Linked DNA regions of Blastopirellula sediminis. The protein of the gene in region 2 interacts with the protein of the main gene of each other region in a pairwise test. Links are inferred from orthologs where the notes say so. Each region holds a gene or a part of one and is shown on either strand. Other genes may lie near its edges. The genes, in order: LOC68_RS04240 and hypB.

The links.
Region 1: the proteins of hypB (region 2) and LOC68_RS04240 interact in binary tests that used the Escherichia coli proteins (3 or more experiments, as listed by UniProt). The link is inferred for Blastopirellula sediminis from one-to-one orthologs.

The regions. Positions count from the first base shown.
Region 1 is NZ_JAJKFT010000004.1:97,673-100,967, forward strand. What follows is about bases 113-3,092. They hold LOC68_RS04240 (FKBP-type peptidyl-prolyl cis-trans isomerase), read right to left. Parts: upstream 1,845-3,092; coding sequence 1,380-1,844; downstream 113-1,379. Other genes in these bases: LOC68_RS04235 (excinuclease ABC subunit UvrC), read left to right, coding at 117-1,361; LOC68_RS04245 (hypothetical protein), read left to right, coding at 2,103-3,092. In the rest of the region: more of hypothetical protein, read left to right, coding at 3,093-3,242. UniProt on the Escherichia coli protein: Folding helper with both chaperone and peptidyl-prolyl cis-trans isomerase (PPIase) activities. Chaperone activity prevents aggregation of unfolded or partially folded proteins and promotes their correct folding.
Region 2 is NZ_JAJKFT010000004.1:1,739,251-1,742,507, reverse strand. Bases 43-2,984 are described here. They hold hypB (hydrogenase nickel incorporation protein HypB), read right to left. Parts: upstream 1,882-2,984; coding sequence 1,204-1,881; downstream 43-1,203. Other genes in these bases: LOC68_RS10760 (Ni/Fe hydrogenase subunit alpha), read right to left, coding at 1,894-2,984; hypF (carbamoyltransferase HypF), read right to left, coding at 43-1,197. Outside these bases: more of hypF, read right to left, coding at 1-42; more of Ni/Fe hydrogenase subunit alpha, read right to left, coding at 2,985-3,234; NADH-quinone oxidoreductase subunit B family protein, read right to left, coding at 3,231-3,257. UniProt on the Escherichia coli protein: Involved in the maturation of [NiFe] hydrogenases. Required for nickel insertion into the metal center of the hydrogenase. Exhibits a low intrinsic GTPase activity, which is essential for nickel insertion.

The DNA.
Region 1 (3,295 bases), 1.6 Mb from region 2 along the record:
AAACTCCGCCCCCCGCCGAAAACCGCTCTACTGAGGGGAAGCCGCAAGAGCATGTCCCCTTCACACTGGCGGCCGATAAGGTGCGCAAGTTTCCGACCACCCCAGGCGTCTACCTGATGAAGGACGCCCAAGGACGTGTGATCTACGTCGGCAAAGCGAAGAACCTCCGAAGCCGGGCCAGCAGCTATTTCAACGCCGAAGCGGCGGTCGATATTCGGACCGGCTATTGGGTCGGAGAGATCGCCGATGCTGACTACGTCGAAACCGACAGCGAAGTCGACGCACTCTTGATGGAATCGCGGCTGATCAAAGACATCCAGCCGAAGTTCAACAAAGATCTCAAAGACGACAAGTCGTTCCCTTACCTGATGATCACGCAGCGGGAAGACTTTCCCCGCGTCGAGTTCACCCGCGAGCCGCAAGAGAAGAACGCCAAGCTTTACGGACCTTTTGCGAGCGCCGGGGCATTGCGCGGCGCGATTCAAGTGCTGCAGCGGATCTTCAAGTTTCGGACCTGTAGTCTCGATATCGACGAAAACGACGAACGGTGGCGCTGGTTCCGTCCTTGCCTGCTCGCGAGCATCAATCAATGCACCGCTCCCTGCAATCTACGGATCACCAAAGAAGAATATCGCAAAGACATCCGCCGCTTGCAGATGTTTTTGGAAGGGAGTCGCGATCGACTGCTGAAGCAACTGCGGGAAGAGATGCTCGAAGCGTCGAAGGCTTTGCAGTTTGAAAAAGCGGCGAAGCTACGGGACGAGATCGATATGCTCGAGCGACTCGATGAGCGGGGGGAACTCGAGACGCATGCTCAGCCCGAAGTCTTTTACATCGATCCAAAAAAAGGATTGGCCGGGCTGCGGAAAGTGTTGCAACTCTCGAGCACGCCGCGGTCGATCGAAGGGGTCGACATCGCCCACCTGCAAGGAGGCGAGACGGTCGCGAGCCTGGTTCAATTCCTCGACGGATTGCCGTTCAAGCCGGGCTATCGCCGCTACAAGATCAAGGGGGTCAAAGGGGTCGACGACTTTCGCAGCATCCACGAAGTCGTCGCGCGGCGATTCAAAAAGCTGCATGCCGAAGGGGAAGTCTTTCCCGACATTCTGCTGATCGACGGCGGCAAGGGGCAGTTGAACGCCGCACTCGCCGCGTTTCGCGATTTGCAAATTGAACCGCCGACGTTGATTTCGCTCGCCAAGAAGGAAGAAGAAATCTTCCGCCCCGGCGAGTCGGAACCATTGCGACTGAGCCGCCACGCCTATGCGCTGCGGCTGTTGCAATACGTGCGCGATGAGGCCCACCGCTTCGCGCAGCACTACCACCACATTCTGCGCAGCAAGAGTACGTTTGGCGAATGACCGGGCCCGGCTCGTCCGTTAGTGGACGTGCCCGTGGTCGATTTCTTCCGGGGTCGCTTCGCGGACGTCGCGGACGACGACATCAAAGTGCAGCGTCATTCCGGCCAGGGGATGATTGCGGTCGACGATGGCGACGCCGTCGCCAACTTGGGTTACGACCGCGGCGAACTCTCCATCTTCTTCCGTTTCGAGGACCAGCTCCATGCCGACTTGGACTTGGCTCGGATCTTCGAAAGCGGTGAGTTCGATCTCCATGACGTCGTCTTCGTCATACTCGCCATAGCCTTGGTCCGGCGAAACGACAATCTGGAAGATGTCTCCCGTCTTCTTGCCTTCCAGCGCAGACTCCATGCCGGGGATCAGGGCGCCGATCCCGTGGAGGTAGACAAGCGGATCGCCTCCGCTAGAGGTGTCGATCAATTCGCCGTCGTCGTCCTTCAGGGTGTAGTCGATGGTGACGACCGAGTTTTTTCCAATATTCATCATGCAGCCCTAGTAAAGAAAGATTGCCTGTAGTCTAAGTTCCCCGGGCCCTTCTAGCTAGTTGCAAATGCGAGGGAACGCCTAATTGCCGTTTTTCCGCCAGATTCGTGATTTAGCGGTTGTTCAGGCTGTTCCTGGGGACTTGCGAAAAGATTGCGGAAACGCAAGCACTTCTCTTTTCCGTTTGCGGCGACGGAATCGATAACAAAAGGGCGGGGAGCACGGAAAGAGCACGCAATTACGCCACGGAGGAAATCTATGTCAACTCGTTCGAAATATCACGATTCCAACGATCTTTACGCTTCTAGCGACGAACGATCAGGATTCGTTACCTTCGCCCTGGTCTTGCTCGGCATCGCAGCCGGCGCCGCGGGCGGGATGTTCTTCGCTCAGCGAGACTTTCATCGCGAGCTCGCTTCGCTGAAGTCGGAACTTGCCGAGTCGCGTCACGACATTCAAGTCTTGACCGGATATGCGGACGACGCCGCGAAGACCAATTCTTTGCTGGGACAGTTGCGCCGTCAGCGCACGTCGCTGGCTGAAAACCAACTGCTGGCCGGCGAACTGGAACATACGCTCGCTAAGGTCGAAGCGGCCGCTTCGCGAATCGACGACGCCAACGCGGTGTTGGCTCGCATGGAAGAGCTGCAACAGCAGATCGTGAATCAACAATGCCTGGCCAGCGAACTGGCGGCCGCCCTCGATCAGCAGAAGATGGTTCAGTACCAGCTGATTGACCTGGCGTCGGCCCACGATTCGGCCAAGCGTTCGCTCGACGCCCTCGCCCACAACCAGGCGAAGATGCAGCACATCGCCGGATCGCTCGAAGAAAACGAGCTGACGGTCGATCGGGTCGCCAGCGTTCTGGATAAGCAGTTGCAACTAAGCGACGACATCGCTTCGGCCCAATCGGCCCTCGATCTGGCGGCGGAAGTCGCGGCCGATTCGGCCGAACTGCACGGCGTGCTGGCCGACAATCGTCGCAACTCGGAACAGGCTTTGTCTTCGCTCGACGAGATGGTCTGGATTTGCGAGTACCTGAACGCTCAATCGCCGCGACTGGCGATTACCCAAGCGAATTTGCGTCAGATTGACGAGATTCAGAAGGAAGCGGCGACGCTGAGCGATTCGATCGGCGGCCTGGTGGAAAACGTCGAAACGATTCGCGGTCTGAATCGCTCGCTCTCTTCGATCGTGACGACGACCGTCGGCATGCGAAGCGGCCTGGCCGAAATTATGTTGCTCGAACCGGCCGTCCGTCAGTTGGTTACCAACCATCGGGAACTGGAGCAACTGGTGAATCAGACGCAGCAACTTGATGTGCAGACGCGGGCCAAACAGCTGATCGCCGAGTACGAGGAGGTAAAGGAACCGGTGTACGTCAGCCAGAAACCGTAGTAGGGCAAGATCCGTGGTGGTGCGAGAGGGCGCCGTCGGCGTAACGCCCCGTG
Region 2 (3,257 bases):
CCCGCGGGCCAGGCGAAGCGTCACCTGCTGCTCCTGAAACACGCGGACCACGCTATCGTCGATCGGGCGAACGATCTCGCGGTTGTGATGGATCCACAGATCACAGATCTCCGCAAGTTGCGACTCGGCCTCTTCAATGCTGTAGGCGAGCGGCTCTCCTTCCCGATTTCCGCTGGTACAAACCAGCGGGCGGCCGACTCGTTCTAATAGCAAATCATGCAGCGGCGTGGTCGGAAGGAACAGGCCGATCGTATTGAGCCCCGGAAACACCGACCGAGCGACGGTAGCTCCCCGCTTCGCCACCAGCAACACAATCGGGTTAGCCGAGGAAGTCAAAGCGTGACGCTCGACCGAGTTCATCACCGCCATTCGCGCGGCGTCCGCTTCGGTTCGTACCATGACGGCCAGCGGTTTGCTGGCGCGACCTTTCCTTTGCCGCAATCGCTCGACCGCTGGGTCACTGGTCGCATCGACAAGCAACTGATACCCGCCGAGCCCCTTCAAGGCGACAATCTCACCGCCGAGCAGCGCCGCGGCCGCTGCTTCCAGCGCTGCCTCCTGGTCACGCTCGATCTCGCCTGCCTGCGATACGCTCCAGATCCGCGGACCGCATTTCGGACAAGAGATCGTCTGCGCATGAAAGCGGCGATCTTCTACGTCGCTATATTCCTGTCGGCACTCGTCGCAAAGGGGAAACTCCGCCATCGCCGTCGAGTCTCGCTCGAACGGCATCCGCCGAATGATCGAATAGCGCGGCCCACATTTCACGCAGCTGTTGAACAGGTAACGGTAACGGCGATCGCCCGGACGTCGCACTTCCGCCAGACAGTCTGCACAGACCGCGACGTCGACCGGAACCGACGTGACGATCGCAGCAGAGGAGTCGTCTTGAAGGATCGAGAACTCCGAAAAGCGAGCGAGGGGAGCGTCTGCGTAAGATTCTCTGGTAACGTTGGCTTCCCCTGGCAAGCAAGAACGCAGTCTACGTCGAAACTCGGCGACTTGCGCCTGACTTCCTGCGACATCCAGCTCCACGCCGTGCGGGCAATTCCGCACCTGACCCCCAACTCCAAGTTCCATCGCCAAGCGATAAATTGCCGGCCGGACGCCAATCCCTTGCAAGCGTCCCGCCAGCGAAATGCGGAGCGCGACCTGCGCTGCCGTCTCCACCTTCGCATTGTCGGTGATCGCAGACAAACCGGGTTACTCCTTCCCACCGTTTTTCGTCAGCATCTGTCTCCGTCGTTCGACGAGCGAGTCGCACCATGCGTCGACACCTTCACCACGCAGCGCGCAGACCGGAAAGAAGACGAGCTCTCCTTGCACGTCCTTCGCGTCGGCGATGGCCTGCTCGACCGAAAACGGAACGTAGGGCAACAAGTCGATCTTGTTGATCACGACCGCCTGGCTGGTACGAAACGCCTTCGGATATTTCCCCGGCTTATCGTCCCCTTCGGTCGTGCTGAGGACCAGCACCCGAAAATGTTCTCCCAGGTCATGCGAAGCGGGGCAGACCAGATTGCCGACGTCCTCGATAAACAGAAAGTCGAACGCTTCCTCCCCCAACTGCGGCAAAATCTTTTCGACCAGCGGCAGCTCCAGATGGCATGCGCCGCCGGTAGTGATCTGGGCCGTCGCGGCCAGGGGCGCGAGACGCTCGGCGTCGCGCTCCGTCGCGATATCGCCTACCAGCACGCCGACGCGATACTCGTCGCCAAGACGCCGCGCCGTTTGCTCTAAGAGAGTCGTCTTGCCCGAACCGGGCGAAGAGAGCAACCGCACGACGAACGTTCCCTGCCGCTCCATCCGCTGCTGGAACGCGGCGGCCGATTCCCGGCGAAGGGTGCGGATATCTTTTTCGAGGATGATTTCGGTCGACATCGTTCAGCGCCTTCATTCCGATTTTGGCGAAGCGGGATCTTGGCCGCGATCGACGGTTAACTGCAAAAAGTGGGTCGCGCAACTGATGCAGGGGTCATAATTGCGGATCATATGCTCCGACTTCTGCGCGATCGCCGCATCGTCGAGCGACAACAGTTGCCGCAGATACTCGCGCAGATCGGCCTCGATCTGTCCTTGGTTTTGCGCGGTCGGGGGAACGATCTTCGCCTCCGCAATCAGCGGGTCTTCGCCGATTCGATAGCGATGGTAAAGCAACCCGCGCGGCGCCTCGGTAGCGTGACAACCTTCGCCTTGTCGAATTTCGTAGGGAATTCGGGAAGGGGTCAGTTCCGCCTGATAGCTGTGCACGATCCGGATCGCCTCTTCAAAGGCGAAGACGACTTCCACCGCGCGAGCAACAATGCTGTGGAAGTTATTGGTGAGCGGAAAACGGAGGCCGCTTTCCTCCAGCGCGCGTTTGCTTGTCGGTAACAGTTGCTCGTAACAGTTGTTCAGCCGCGCGAGCGGACCCGCCAGATAGAACGCATCTCCCGGGGTTCGGGCACTATAGAGCGCCGTGCTATGCGGCAGTTGCGTCTCTTGAAAATGCGTTTCGTATTCTTCCACCGGCACGTCGAGTCCAGCAGAGGAAAAAACGTTTCCGTCACTCAGCGGGTATTCGTCCGGGTGCTTCAGCGAAACAAGTTCATAAGGAACCGGAAAATCGGGAAACTCAAACCGGCTCACCCAACGAACCGTCTCGAGCGCCGCTTCCAGTCCCCACTCAAGCCGCGGCAGCAACGCTTTCAGATCGCGTACGCTTGGCGCCCGATAAAAGCCTCCGACCGTCACATTGATCGGATGAACGGCCCGTCCGCCGAGGATTTCGACCAGCTGATTGCCGATCTTCTTCATCGCCAGTCCCCGCTCGACTGCTTCGCGATGATCGACCGCCATTGAGATGCCGCTTTCGTAGCCGAGAAAGTCGGGCGCGTGCAGCAGGTAAATGTGCAGACAGTGACTCTCGATCCATTCGCCGCAATAGAGTAGCCGCCGCAGCAGGCGAATCTCGGGCGAAATCGCGATCCCCAGCGCCTTCTCCAGCGCATGGCAGCTGCTCATCTGGTAGGCGACCGGACAGATGCCGCAGATCCGGGCGGTAATGTCCGGAACTTCGTGTACCTGACGTCCCCGCAAAAAGCTCTCGAAGAAGCGGGGAGGTTCGTAAATGCTCAGTTGAACCTGCTCGATCGACTCGCCTTGCAGCTTTACATAGAGCTTCCCCTCACCTTCGACGCGAGAGATCGCTTTGACTTCGATCGTTCGTTCTTCTGGCTGCGAATCGGCGTTCATGGAGCCTCCTCCCCACTTTCCAG